Regions from separate parts of the Exiguobacterium sp. ZWU0009 genome, predicted to be linked through region 2. Evidence: a T-box and tRNA genes for the amino acid it is inferred to sense, from the RefSeq annotation. Region 2 holds a T-box; the other holds one or more tRNA genes.
The links. The T-box of region 2 lies ahead of ileS (isoleucine--tRNA ligase). A T-box ahead of a tRNA ligase gene usually reads a tRNA of that ligase, here a tRNA-Ile.

Region 1: it encodes a tRNA-Ile, which carries the amino acid that the T-box ahead of ileS (isoleucine--tRNA ligase) is inferred to sense. The anticodon was not compared.

What each region holds. Positions count from the first base shown of each region.
Region 1 is NZ_CP018057.1:921,178-928,628, reverse strand. It holds gene L985_RS04710 (alpha-amylase) at 1-1,309, opposite strand, end outside; tRNA gene L985_RS04705 (tRNA-Ile) at 1,426-1,499, opposite strand; tRNA gene L985_RS04700 (tRNA-Met) at 1,511-1,584, opposite strand; gene L985_RS04695 (Na/Pi cotransporter family protein) at 1,713-3,356, opposite strand; gene L985_RS04690 (hypothetical protein) at 3,564-4,049, shown strand; gene ispG (flavodoxin-dependent (E)-4-hydroxy-3-methylbut-2-enyl-diphosphate synthase) at 4,217-5,326, shown strand; gene L985_RS04680 (5' nucleotidase, NT5C type) at 5,426-5,995, shown strand; gene L985_RS04675 (GGDEF domain-containing protein) at 6,094-7,176, shown strand; gene L985_RS04670 (GGDEF domain-containing phosphodiesterase) at 7,232-7,451, opposite strand, start outside.
Region 2 is NZ_CP018057.1:1,381,209-1,388,659, forward strand. It holds gene L985_RS07090 (helix-turn-helix transcriptional regulator) at 75-284, shown strand; gene L985_RS07095 (hypothetical protein) at 277-660, shown strand; gene L985_RS07100 (hypothetical protein) at 959-1,873, opposite strand; gene L985_RS07105 (GNAT family N-acetyltransferase) at 1,983-2,534, opposite strand; T-box leader at 2,619-2,864, shown strand; gene ileS (isoleucine--tRNA ligase) at 2,921-6,004, shown strand; gene L985_RS07115 (SMI1/KNR4 family protein) at 6,015-6,500, shown strand; gene L985_RS07120 (GNAT family N-acetyltransferase) at 6,517-6,993, shown strand; gene L985_RS07125 (hypothetical protein) at 6,972-7,223, opposite strand; gene L985_RS07130 (carbon-nitrogen hydrolase family protein) at 7,282-7,451, opposite strand, start outside.

The DNA of each region.
Region 1 (7,451 bases), 460 kb from region 2:
GCTTCTCGCACATGTCAGCATTCGACAATAAGACAGCACAGCCAGAGTTCTCGATTTCTTCTACGCCTCGACGAACCCAACCGACGCAATGCGGATCATCGAGATAATCTTCTTGGTCACCATATGCTTTGTGATAACGTGCATACAGTAAAGCATCAATCATTTCTTTTTTACCCTCTACAGGATGAGGTCCTTGCACTCCATAATAGTCACCGTAGAAGACACATGGATAACCGTCTTTACGAAGTAAGATCGATGCATACGCATGCTGTTTGAACCAGTCATCTACCCATGATTCGAGTGATTCACCTGGTTGTGAATCATGATTATCGACGAACGTGACAGCATTCGTCGGGTGTGATTCGACGAGCGTATCTGCAAACAACGTTGTTAAATCAAACTCTTGTCCCTGGTTCGAAGCTTCATGGAATTTATAATGAAGGGGAACGTCGAACAAATCGATCGTGTAATCAACGCTATCAAGGAAATGACGGCAATCATCGAGATCTGATTTCCAGAACTCCCCGACCATATAGAAATCGCCATCATTTTTCTCGATCATCGATTTTGCAAATTCATGAACGAATTCATAATTGATATGTTTGATTGCGTCGAGTCGGAATCCTTGGCAGTCAATCGTCTCTTGGAACCAATGCCCCCAGCGGATCATCTCTTCACGTACTTCCGGATGGTTATAATCGATGTTCGCGAACATCAAATAATCATAGTTTCCGAATTCGTCATCGACTTGATCGTTCCAGTCTTTATTTTTACCGGATATCTTGAAGACACCGGTTTTTTCTTCACGGGCATCGAAATCCGTTCCATTAAAGAATTCATGTGTCCAGACAAAATCCGAATATTTTCCGTTTCGACCAGGGAACGTAAATTTCGTCCATGCTTCGATTTCGAATTCTTCTGAAATTTCTTTCGAACGGTCTTCTGGATGGACCTCAACGACATTGATTGTCTCAAGTTCATCGGCTGCTGCTTTATGGTTCATGACAACATCCGCATAAATGGCGATGTCATTCTCACGAGCGACTTGAATCGCTTCGACGAGTTCATCCTTTGTACCGTATTTCGTACGGACCGTTCCTTTTTGATCAAATTCGCCTAAATCATATACGTCATAAATGCCATATCCTGTATCTTCATCTGATTGACCTTTTGACGCCGGTGGAATCCACACGGACGTGATGCCGGCAGCACGTAATTCAGGCGCCCGCTCTTTCAAGCGTTGCCAGTGCTTCCCATCATTCTCTACATGCCACTCAAAAAACTGCATCATCGTATGGTTACGTTCCATCTCTCTTCGCTCTCCCTTAGTTACTATAGTATGAATATTATTACAATATCTTTACTATTCCCCGGAGGAACAAAAATAAACGCACCTCGTTTTTCAACGAGGTGCGTTCTACTGAATGGACCCTGCAGGGCTCGAACCTGCGACCGGACGGTTATGAGCCGTCAGCTCTAACCAGCTGAGCTAAGGGTCCTTAAGTAATAGTAGCGGCGGAGGGAGTCGAACCCACGACCTCACGGGTATGAACCGTACGCTCTAGCCAGCTGAGCTACACCGCCATGATGTATGTTGCTTTACTCTTACTAGATTACGAGATGTGGCGAAACTTGTCAATATGCTATTTCAAAAAAATAAACAGCTGATTTCATTTTTTGAAATCAGCTGTCATAGACAAATCGTATTTCGCTTAGTTCGTTAATGCCGTCCGCTGTTCAAGGACGAGATCCGTGATGTTTACAGCATGATCGCCAATTCGTTCGAGGTTCGACAAGAGATCGACGAAGATCATCCCTGCTTGGCCCGTACATTCGCCAGCGTTAACACGAAGGACATGGTGTTTACGGAATGAACGTTCGAGTGCATCAAGTTTACCTTCGAGTTCTAGAACTTTGCGAGCTCGTGTAACATCGTCCTCTTCGACGGCGCGAACGGCACAGTCGACGATTTCTTGCGTCAAGGCATACATATCATCAAGCTCTTGTTTCGCTGATGATGTGAACTGAATCCGGTTGACGATTTGGAAATCGACCAATTCGACGATGTTTTCGACGTGGTCACCAATTCGTTCAAAGTCATTGACGGCATGCATCAGTAACGAGTGTTCATTTGATTCACGCTCTGATAGATCATGTGCCGCTACTTTAACGAGATAACTTGTGACTTCTGTATTTAAATGATTAATCGCATATTCGATCTGTTCTGATTCTGATACATCCTTTTTATCATGCGATTGCGTGTAACGATGTGCTTTTGCAAGCGCATCTTTTGAGAATTCACCCATTCGTAACACTTCAAGCTTCGCTTGGTTTAATGCGAGTGCCGAAGATTGGTTCAAGATATTTTGATCGAGATGACGCGGTTTTGAATCAATCGTCGTATCCGTACCCGGTACGATTTTTTGTACAAGCCATGCGATTTGCGCAATGAACCAACATTGAATCAACGTATTGACGACGTTGAATGTTCCGTGTGCAAAGGCGATTTGCATTTTCGGACCTAATTCAAGCGTGCCTGTGATCCATGTGATGAAGCTTGAGAAGATTGGTAATGCAATCAGGAACAATACTGTTCCGATGATATTGAAGATGACGTGTGCTGCTGCTGTTCGTTTAGCTGCAATCGACGCACCAAGTGCTGCGAGTACTGCTGTGATCGTCGTTCCGATGTTATCACCGAACAAGACCGGAAGAGCTGCTTTGATATCGATCATGCCACCAGCGTACAACTCTTGTAAGATACCGATCGTTGCTGACGACGACTGAACAAGAACAGTAAAGATTGTTCCGACGAAGACACCCAGCAATGGGTTATCCGACATCGATACCGTCAACTCACGGAACCAGACGCTTGATTCAAGCGGAGCCATTCCGTCGCCCATCAAAGTGAGACCATAGAACAATGCACCAAAGCCAAAGAAAATCTGTCCGATGTATTGAACCCGTTCTTTATTGAAGAAGAAGATCAAGAAAGCACCAATTGCGATTGCTGGAAGCGCAGCTTCCTTGACGTTAAAGCCGATGATGAAAGCCGTAATCGTTGTTCCGATGTTAGCCCCCATGACGACTCCGATTGCCTGTCGTAAATTCATCAGACCTGCACTAACGAGTCCGACAACGATGACGGTCGTCCCTGACGACGACTGTATCAAAATCGTGACGACGATACCTGCTAGGATACCTAACAATGGATTTGTCGTATATTTATCAAGGATATAACGTAATCGGTCTCCTGCTGTTTTTTGGAGCCCATCTCCCATATACTTAATACCGAATAGGAAAATCCCGAGTCCACCGATGAAGGTGAAAATCATTTCCTGCAAATCATAGTTCATCTTGCCAGCTCCTTTATTTCATGTGGATTGATGTGTTTGTAAAGTTTATTTTCTCAACTTCCCCATTATGTAAAGGTCCGGTGAACTTGTAAATAGTTTTTGCGACATCCGTTTGTTAAGGTTTTATTAATCTGTACCATTACACAAAAACCCTTTATTACCAATCAAAATTAAACAATTAAAACCTGTTTTAAAACAGTAGAAAGAGTGATTCACTTGTCATTTTTACGTCAACTGATTAATTACTTACAAACTTCCTTAATTCCAAATCGTCTGTTCTTACGTCTTCGTTTGGCAGATGTTTCCCTTTATTTTTGTGGATTAGCTTGGATTTCACTTTGGACGACGATCATTGATTCCTTCTTTTTACAAAAAAGCATCCCGATCGTTGCTTGGTTCATCCTTCATTTCATCTTTATCGCAATTGCTGTATTACTTTACGTGTTGTTCATGGCGTATCTAACGAAGGGATTCGTTCGATTGTTACTTCCCCGTCCGTGGGCATATCGCCAAACGTTTCCTTATACGGTTGCAACGAATCTCTGGTCCTTCCCACTTGGTATGCTTCTATACCAACTCGATTATCCTCGCTTCGGAATCGGGGTGCTCGTAATTGGACACTTCGTCTACACATTAGTGCCATTATGGATTGCCCGTTCCTCAAAGCCACGCGCTTCACGTAAACCTCAATGAGTATTAAAATCAGGCGTCCGACGGATTGACGGACGCCCTTCTTTCATTAAACAATTGTAAATGTTCAATTTTCGTTCTTGTTTCTCGATTTTTAGGGAATAGTTCGATATGATAGAAAAGGTAAACATAAACAATATGGCGGTATGCCACAAAAGGAGATTTTCGATATGCCGAAAATGGTCCATCGCTCTAAGACTCGTCCCGTTCGTGTAGGGGACCTTGTCATTGGTGGAAATAATGAAGTCATCATCCAAAGTATGACGACAACTAAAACACACGACGTCGAAGCGACAGTCGCTGAAATCCTACGTCTTGAAGAAGCTGGTTGCCAAATCGTCCGCGTCGCTTGTCCGGAAGAACGTGATGCGCTCGCACTTGCAGAAATCAAAAGCCGAATCAACATTCCGCTTGTCGTAGACATCCACTTCAACTATAAACTTGCGCTTATGGCAATCGAAGCTGGCGTCGATAAAATCCGGATCAACCCGGGTAACATCGGTCGTCGCGAAAAGGTAGAAGCCGTCGTGACAGCAGCAAAAGCGAAAAACATCCCAATTCGTATTGGGGTAAACGCTGGTTCCCTTGAAAAGCATATTCTTGAAAAATATGGCTATCCAACTGCTCGTGGTATGGTCGAAAGTGCTTTGCACCATATTAAGATCCTCGAAGACCTCGACTTCCATGACATCATCGTCTCGCTTAAAGCATCAGACGTACAGTTGGCGCTTGAAGCGTATCAACTCGCTTCTGAATCGTTCGACTACCCACTTCACGTCGGGATTACGGAATCCGGTCCACTTCGTTCTGGTTCATTAAAATCAGCAGCTGGACTTGGCGCGATTTTGTCACGCGGAATCGGAAACACAGTTCGTGTATCTCTCTCAGCGGACCCTGTCGAAGAAGTAAAGGTTGCAAAAGAAGTCTTGAAGTCATTCGGTCTCGCGGCGAACGCGGCGACATTGATCTCATGTCCTACATGTGGTCGGATCGAAATCGATTTGATGTCGATTGCCGCAGAAATCGAAGACTATATCGAAAACATCCAAGCGAACATCAAAGTCGCGGTTCTCGGATGTGCGGTCAACGGCCCTGGTGAAGCACGTGAAGCTGATATCGGTATCGCTGGTGCACGCAACGAAGGATTGTTGTTCCGTCACGGAGAAATCATCCGTAAAGTACCGGAAGCAACGATGGTCGAAGAATTGAAGAAAGAGATTGATGCGATCGTTCTCGAAAAACAGGCTGAAAAAGAAGCCGAAAAAGCGAACCACGCATAAGTTAAAGACTCCTCCCTCGCGAGGAGTCTTTTTTCGTATCTCGATTTCGACTATGTTATACTAAGTGAAGAAAAATTTTTAGAACGTGGGTGACTGTAAATGAAAATTGGAATCGACATCGATGGAACGATCACACATCCATCCTCTTGCTTCACTTACATGAATAAATATCTCGGAACGTCGATCGACTTCGACCAGGCGTCCGAGTATGAATTGCATACGTATACCAATATGAATCAAATCGAATTTTGGGACTACATGGTGAACTCTGGTCATGAGACCGGGATCTATCGTGAATCTATTCCTCAAGAACACGTCCGCCACCACTTATGGAATTTGCGGAAGCAATATGATCTCCATTACGTGACAGCACGATCGGAGCTCGTTCGTCCCGTAACAGAAGAGTGGATCAAACAACACGAACTTCCTCTTGATTCCTTGATCATGACGGGATCACACGACAAAGTACAAGTCGTCCGTGATTTATCACTCGATTTATTCATGGAAGACCGATTAGAGAATGCTGTGCAGATCGCAGAAGACACATCTATTCCTGTCATCTTGTTCGACGCACCTTATAACCGTAAAGCCGTACCGAATAATGTCATTCGTGTCGCTTCATGGAATGAGGCCGTTCAAGAGATTCAAAAATTTGCACCGATTCGTTAAAACAGCCGATTAGGCTGTTTTTTCCATTTTTATGTCATTACATGACTTGATATCGTACAATGACTATAGGATTGAAACTTTGATATAGGAAGGGCTTCATGATGCTTGCAACAGTGAATATCTTTTTTATGAATATTTGTATTATTTTTTTCGTTTCTACGTTCACCTTTTACTTACTTCGTGATCGTTTGCCAATTCAACCTGACTCTAAAATGTCTACTCGTCTCTATTTCGGACTGTCCAATGGTATAACTGGCATTCTACTTATGCATCATGCAATCGACTTGAATGGAGCATTGATTGATTTACGGTTATTACCTCTCGCTTTGTCTGCCTTGTTCGGTGGTAATATCAGTATTGCCGTAACAGGGCTGATGCTCTTGATTTATCGATTCGTGATTGATAGTGGTGATTCACTAAGCGCTCTGTTTAGTTCTGTCATCACACTACTTGGATTTCTAGTACTTTCTTTTATTTGTCGTCGATTCATCAAACGGCAAGGTTACTTCTTTTCTGCCATCGTCACGGTCGGTTCCCTACTCGTACTCTCGCGATTGATTATGAGTAACTCTCCAGCGGATGCCTGGGGAACGATTTATATTCCATATTTCATTTTAACGATTGGTGGAGCCTTTTTGTTTTATCGTTTGTCTTCACTTCTTCAGCAGCATTTTGTTCTTTATTCTTATCAATCCTACCTTGCTTCGACCGATCAATTGACGCGCCTCGCGAATCGCCATGTCATTTTAGAAAAAGTCACGGCGCTCGAAAAAAGTAAAGATTCTTGGGGCGTTATCTTGTTTGATTTGGATCACTTTAAGAATATAAACGATACACACGGTCATGCTGTCGGAGACGCTGTCTTGCGCCACTTTTCGATCTTATTGAACGAGCATTGTCCGGCACCGGTTACGGTCGGTCGATATGGTGGTGAAGAATTCATCGTCATCGTTCCAGACATTGAACTGCATCATCCTGTCGTCCTAGCTGAAACAATCGTAACAGCCGTTCAGCAAACAACATTCGTCATGCAAGATCATGCCGTATCCATTACGGTGTCTGCAGGTATTGCTTACGCTCATCAACAACCAACTGAAACAGTATTTAAGCAAGCGGATAGCGCTTTATACGAAGCCAAAGCGCAAGGACGAAATCAGTATCGCCTGTATCGATCGGAATGAATACTAAAAAGCCACTTCTCCTCCGAGCGATTCGGACTGAAGTGGCTTTTGTTGGTCAACGGACCGTTCCTTCATTTGTTTTTTGCAGGAGACATATGATTTCTTCAAGTGGTACCGGTTTAGCAAAGAAATAACCTTGGAATAGATGAATGCCGATTTCCTTGGCAATACGTACTTCTTCTCCTGTCTCTACGCCCTCAACGATACATTCGACATGCATCGATTGACTCAATTGGAAAATTGACTCGAGGATGGATTGTCGTTTCTCCGATTCG
Region 2 (7,451 bases):
GTTTTTGACATGATGATGGAAGTTCATTACAGTAGAGATGTAAAAAGAATTTGACACGTCGTGGAGGAATGAACATGAGAAACCACATCAAGGAGCGACGTCTAGCGGCAAAATTATCGCAACAAGAACTGGCTGATCGTTGTCATGTCAGTCGGCAGACGATTAATGCGATTGAAAACAACAAGTATGATCCGACTTTACAATTAGCGTTTAATATCGCCAAAGTCTTACGGACAAAAGTCGATCATCTGTTCATTTCAGAACAGGAGGAATGGGATGTCTAAGAAAAAAACGGTTTTATTTTTAGTAACGCTCGTGATACTTGCGAGTCTTACAGTCATCAGTATGATCATCGAAAACAACGTAACGTTCTTCTCGATTGTTCAATTGGCGATTCTGTTGATCATGTTCTTCTCGTATTTTACGTGGGCGCGGACGACGGAGGACGAGCGTCCGGTACCTGATGACGAACTTGGAGAAAAGATTACGATGGAGAGCGGGCTCGTTAGCTACAAAATTCTGATTGTCCTGATTTTTGGATTCATCTGTCTCGATTACTTTTTACATGAATCAGCGAATCTGTTATTGATCGTTTTGTTCGCGATTGCTTTAGTTACACTACCAATCATTGAGTTTATGAAAGCACGTTCCTATCGATGAAGCGGTTTGGAACGGAAAGGAGTAAAGCATGGACGAACAACGATACTGACTTCACTTCCGATGGTACACCTACTATATTATCTGGAATGTGCCTGCTGCACCATGCACGAAAAGCGATTGAGCTCGCTCCACTAGGTGTTGCTTATTATGAATTTATCTTGTTTTTTGAGGGCAATCCCATGTCTATCTGTTTAAAGAAGAAATAACTTATACCCACAAACGAATCAAAGAATTGCATAAATGATGAAAAAAATACCTAGATGAGATGACTAATAATCTCTTCTAGGTATTTTTTTTATTATTTTGTCAGTACAGGTGAAATCAATGTAGTAACTGTACTGTTTCCTTCTGCAGTTACACGAAGATTCGCCACACCCGTGACATCAATATCAAAGTCTATTTCATCCGCGCCATATACAACATCATAGCGACCGAGTTCTTTTCCGTTATTGTCGGAGAATACAAGTGTCATTTCATCTTCTGGACTCGCATAGTTCAAGTCACTCGAACTTTTTGTCAAAGCTTGTTCAGTCAAAAGGGACAGTTGACCAGATAATTTTTTATATTTTCGATCAAGACTAAAAGTAGCATATTCATCATTGAAGAACCCTGATAAGATTACGTTTTGATTATTTAGTTTACCATTCGCTAAAATGGATTGATTTTTTTCAATCGATTCAAACGATGAAGAGGCGATATGGATCGATGAAAGTGATGTACCTGAAAGTGGTGTTCCGACTTCATAAGCGGTGGAAGTCTCGATTAGAGGTAATCCTGAAAGGTCTGCTAACAATTGTAATGGTACGTATGGCGTTTTACCAAGCATCAACAAACTTTCTGTATTTTTGTACTTACCAGTTACGACTGCTCCGTCTGTGACAAGTGATTTTGAAGATGCGAGAAGGCGATACCCAGTCGAAAGCTCTTTGATCTTCTTTTTGTTCCCTTCGTTCTCGATTTGAAGATTCTTGTACTTAGTATCAAGTGATTTATAAGACTTTGAGAGGCTCGTGTGCTGTCCTTGTAACGTCTTATAAGCGTTTTCCGACTTCTTTGTTTTTTTCTTTTCGTCGGCTAGTTGTTTTTGGAGTGCTGCTTTTTCCTTTTTCAGTTTAGCCACTTCTTTTGAACTTGAACTTGCTTCAACGATTGATGTCTGCATGACACCGAATGCTAATGATGATACAAGACCTGCTGCGATCCATTTCTTCAAGATGGTTCCCCCTTAAATGACAAAAATGATTTCTTACACCTAACAGTATATTCCAATATCACCTTTTTAGATTTCAATCATTTTGAAATGAAGGGAATGTTTTTATAGATTAAATTTGAAACCAATCACCTCGCAATATCGAGTACATATACAAATCATCGAATTGTCCACGCGTTTTCTCATATTGACGAAGCAACCCTTCACGCTGGAATCCGAGCCGTTCAAGCAATCGTTGCGAAGCGGTGTTTGCTGGTAGGACAAGTGCTTCGATCCGGTTGAGCGAAAGTTCTGTAAAGCCATATTCGATGACCGCAAGCGATGCTTCCTTCGCGATGCCTTGTCCCTGATAGGCAGGGCTCAACTCAAACCCAAGTTCTGCCCGCTGATGGCGTTCCGCTTGATTCAAGAAACCGCAACTGCCGATGATGACATCGTCTTCTTGTAATGCGATCCCGAACCGGATACCCGTTCCATCTCGACGAATTGAGGCATACCAGTCAATCTCTTCAAGCGCGTCTGCTTCTGATTGAAAGGCGGCGAGTCCCATCTGTTTGACGACGTGTTCGTCTGATAAATAGGCTAGGACACTCGTAGCATCTTCGGGTAACACTTCGCGTAAGACGAGACGATCCGTTTTAAGCGTTGGGAAAGTATGTAACATTCAAAAAACTCCTTTGCAAGAAAATGTAAAAAGTTATTGTGCAGTGTTTAAGGCATATGGTAAGATTCTCCACAACAAGAGCATATCATTTCGTTGACGAGAAAGAGTAATGATTGTCCCTCTGCCTTACAGAAAACCGGGATTGCTGAGAACCGGTAGCCAGATCAATCATGAAGATCCTCTCTGAGAAGTCACGCTGAACCATTCAGTAAGCGTGACCGGGTGTCCACCGTTACATGGAATGCACATGATAGTGTGCAACTAAGTGCTGTCGAGAACAAGTATTCTCGGCGGAATATGGGTGGTATCGCGGTGAAGTCCGTCCCTGTCAAAGGGGGCGGACTTTTTTGTATTCTCTTAGTTATCGACAAAGGAGCGAACAAGAGATGACGTCACAAAACCAAGCAGAAACCGAACAACAACGCGAAGCGCGTGTCCGAAACAGGTGGAAACAAGACCAAGTCTTCGCACGATCGATTAAGCAACGCACGGAAGCGGAATTCGTATTCTACGAAGGACCTCCGACTGCGAACGGATTACCCCACGTCGGTCATGCGCTCGGACGAACCGTCAAGGATACCGTCGCCCGCTATAAGACGATGAAAGGGTTTCGGGTCGAGCGAAAAGCCGGCTGGGATACGCATGGACTACCGGTCGAACTCGGTGTCGAGAAACAACTCGGGATCTCTGGCAAACAAGCAATCGAAGACTACGGTGTTGAAGCATTCATCGCACGCTGTAAGGAAAGTGTCTTCTCCTACGAGGCACAGTGGCGTTCCTTCACGGAAAAACTCGGCTACTGGGTCGACATGGATGACCCTTACGTGACGATGGAGGACGATTATATCGAAAGCGTCTGGCATATCCTCGGGACGATCCATGACAAAGGCTGGTTGACGAAGGGACATCGTGTATCACCGTATTGTCCGAGCTGTCAGACGTCACTCAGTTCCCATGAAGTCGCGCAAGGCTATCAGGACGTGACGGACTTATCGGCGACGGTTAAACTCCCAATCGTCGGCATGGAGCAGACGTTTCTACTTGCGTGGACGACGACACCATGGACGTTACCGGCAAACGTCGCGGTGGCGGTTCATCCGGAATTGACGTACGTCACAGTATCGTTTGAAGGAGAGCTATTCATTGTCGCAAAAGCGTTAGTCGCTGAACTGTTCTCGGAATCCGTCGAGGTCGTATCCGAACAGCTTGGTGCGGAACTCGTCGGCTTGCGTTATGAACCACCGTTTGATTTCGTGACGCCGGAGAATGGTCACACGGTCGTCGGGGCTTCCTTTGTCCAAGCGACGAGTGGAACCGGACTTGTCCATCTTGCCCCAGCGTATGGGGAAGAGGATTACCGGGTCGTCCGGGAAAACGGACTGTCATTCGTTAACGTCGTCGATGCTGCTGGGTGTTACACGGATGCCGTTCCACCACTCGTTGGTCGATTCGTCAAAGAGTCAGACGTCGCGATCATCCAGCTGCTCGCTGAACGGGGACGCTTGTTTGCGAAAAAACGCTATACGCACAGTTATCCGCATTGTTGGCGATGTGACTCGCCACTGCTCTATTACGCACAAGACAACTGGTTCATCGAGACGACGGCCGTCAAGGAACAACTCCTTGCGAACAATGCGTCTGTGACGTGGTATCCCGACCACGTCAAGGAAGGGCGGTTCGGGAAGTTTCTTGAGCAACTCGTCGACTGGAACATCAGTCGTAATCGCTCCTGGGGCACACCACTGAACGTCTGGGAGTGTGAAGCGTGTGACACGACGTTCGTTCCAAAAAACAAGGCTGACTTGTTGCACCGGACGACGACAGCGACGGAATCCGTCGAGTTGCATAAACCATACGTCGATGCGTTATCGGTCTTGTGTCCGACGTGTCAGGGAGTGATGCACCGGACACCAGAAGTAATCGATGTCTGGTTTGATAGCGGAGCGATGCCGTTCGCGCAACAGCATTATCCGTCACGGACGCAGACGCTTAACCGCTATCCAGCCGATGTCGTCATCGAAGGCATCGATCAGACGCGGGGCTGGTTCTACAGCTTGCAAGCGATCTCAACACTCTTCACGGGACAGCCTGCCTATAAGCGTGTCCTCGCACTCGGTCACGTCCTTGATGAGAACGGGCAGAAGATGTCGAAGAGTCGTGGGAATGCCCTCGACCCGGTGGCATTGATCGAAGCATATGGTGCTGATAGCCTGCGCTGGGCGCTACTCGTCGACAGCAGTCCGTGGAGTGCGAAACGGTTTGCCGAGCGGATTGTCCAAGAAGCAAAATCAAAACTAGTCGATACGCTTGATCATGCTGTCCAGTTCTATCTGACGTATGCAGAACTGGACGGATTTGATGGCTCACGTCCGCAAAAACGGACGCGTCTCGACGAATGGTTGCTCTCGCGTGTCCATCAAACGACGCAAGACATGACGGATGCGATGGACGATTATCAATTGACTCAAGCAGCACGGAGTCTCGCGCAACTCGTCGATGAGATCAGTAACTGGTACATCCGCCGTTCTCGGGAACGTTTCTGGCAAGCTGACTGGTCGGAAGAGAAACAAGCCGCGTACACGACGCTCCACTTCGCACTTTCGACGACGGCACGACTACTCGCTCCGTTCACGCCGTACCTTGCTGATGATGTCTATCAGCGATTAACAGGAATGAGCGTGCATGTAGCGGATTATCCGGTTGTCGATCCAAAGATGCTCCGACCTGATCTGGAATATGAGATGACACAAATCGTGTCTGTCGTCGAGTTAGGACGACAAGTTCGTAATACGCATGCCTTAAAAGTCAAACAACCGCTTGCTAGCCTAAGCGTCCAATCGAGCGAAACCTTTTCGTGGGCGGACTATACGGCAATCATCCAAGAGGAACTGAATGTAAAAGACGTCCAAATCGTCCCGACGACGCAAGCGACGACACGATTTCGTCTAAAACTGAACTTCCGCGCAGCCGGAGCAAAATTCGCACAGCAAGCGAATGCGATCCATCAATGGCTACAACAATTGTCTGCACAGGAGACTTCCGACTTGCTCGATACAGGAAGATTGATCTACCAGACCGCATCAGGCGATGAAGTCGAAGTGCGTCAAGCAGACGTCATCGTTGAACCAATCGTCAAGACGGGCTTTGCTGCTGCGACGAGTGGTGGACTCACCGTGACGCTCGATACGCGGATCACGGAAGCACTGGAGCAGGAACGCTGGATGCGAGAGCTCGTTCGCTATATCCAGTCGGAACGAAAGGCACAAGCATTATCGCGGGACGCACGAATCGATCTCGTCTTGTCGGTCGATGCGACGTTCCAACCGATTGTCGAGACGTTTGAGCCTTTGTTATTTAAACACCTTGCCTTATCCTCCGTTCGAACTGAACCGCTACAAGGAGCAGGGGATGTCCAGCTAGGCGGACACGATGTCGGTGTCTCGTTCGCACCAACGAAAGAATATTGTTAAGGAGAAGATCATGATTGCATTAGAAGCATTAAAAGGTCGACTCGTCGACGGTTTGTTAGAGGTTCAAAAAGAAGAAGGTTACGTCGCGCGAGAACGTTTCATCTTTAACCGAGGAGCGACGGACGAACAGCTCGCGCTGTTACCTGAGTGGACGGCAGACGACTATCAGACGTTCTTACGTCAACATAACGGGGCGAAGCTGTTTCAGCACGAAACGTTATCGTATAACGATGGATTCGAACTCTTTTCGATCGAGGATTGCCTGACGTATAGCGAGATTTGGGAATGTCCTGAAAACTTCTTAGCGATCGGCGCAGGACCAGACGGGGAGTGGATCGTCTACGAGATGAATCGCCCGGCAGGAAATCGGATCTGGAGTGGGGAATTTCTTAATTTCGAGGAATGGGAAGAAGACACGATGCCGTTCGGCTTTGAGCGATGGCTCGACTACTTGATCGTCGCGCAAGGCACACCATTTTGGGAGTGGTTCCGTTAAGAGAGGAAGAGTATCATTGGACATTCAATTAAAGGTAGCGTCTCTTACAGACGCTCCGAAGCTTCACACGCTTCAACTCGAGGCATTTTCAGAGACGCTCGAGCGGTATCAAGATTTTGCGACGAATCCGGCGAACGAATCGATTGATCGTGTCATTCACCGGATCACGCATCCGAGTAGTACGTTTCATCAAATCATCGTCGACGATGTCGTCGTCGGCGGGATTTGTGTCGTTGCGAAAGCACCGAGTCGCTACGCGATCAGTCCGATGTTTTTAGATCCAGCCCGTCAAGGTAAAGGGATCGCCCAACGCGCATTACAGCTCGTTGAAGCAGCGTATCCGACTGCAACGATATGGGAACTGCGGACGATTCGCGAAGAGACACGTAACTGTTACTTTTATGAGAAGATGGGTTACCGATTGACTGGTGTCAGTCAACCACTCAATGAACGGTCGACACTCGTTTCTTATCAAAAATCGGTTTCGGAATGAGCGGGTTTTGTCGGAAGGAAGAACCACCACAGATTCGTCAATAGAGCGGCAAGGACGGCAAAGTTAAACAGATAAAGACAAAAGAAGAAGACGAACTCACCGATGTCCTCAAGGTTAGCTAACGGATTATCAACCAAGTACGATTCGTGACTGACCCCGATGATGAACAAAGGAAAGAAAACATAGAAGTACCGTTTCCAAAAGAACGACGCACGACCTGTTTGAGACATATGAGCACCTCCTGAAGGAATGGCACGCTTCTTCTGACCGGAAGAAGCGTGTGTTTGTTTACGATAAAGACGGTGTACCGACGACTTCGACGTGACGCGTGACCGTATCAAACAGACGTGTCCGCGTATCGTTATGAGACAACAGTAACGGCTCACCAGTCTCGTCATAGACGAACGCAATCGGAATTGAAAAACCACAGTTACGGTACGAACCATCAGCATGACTCG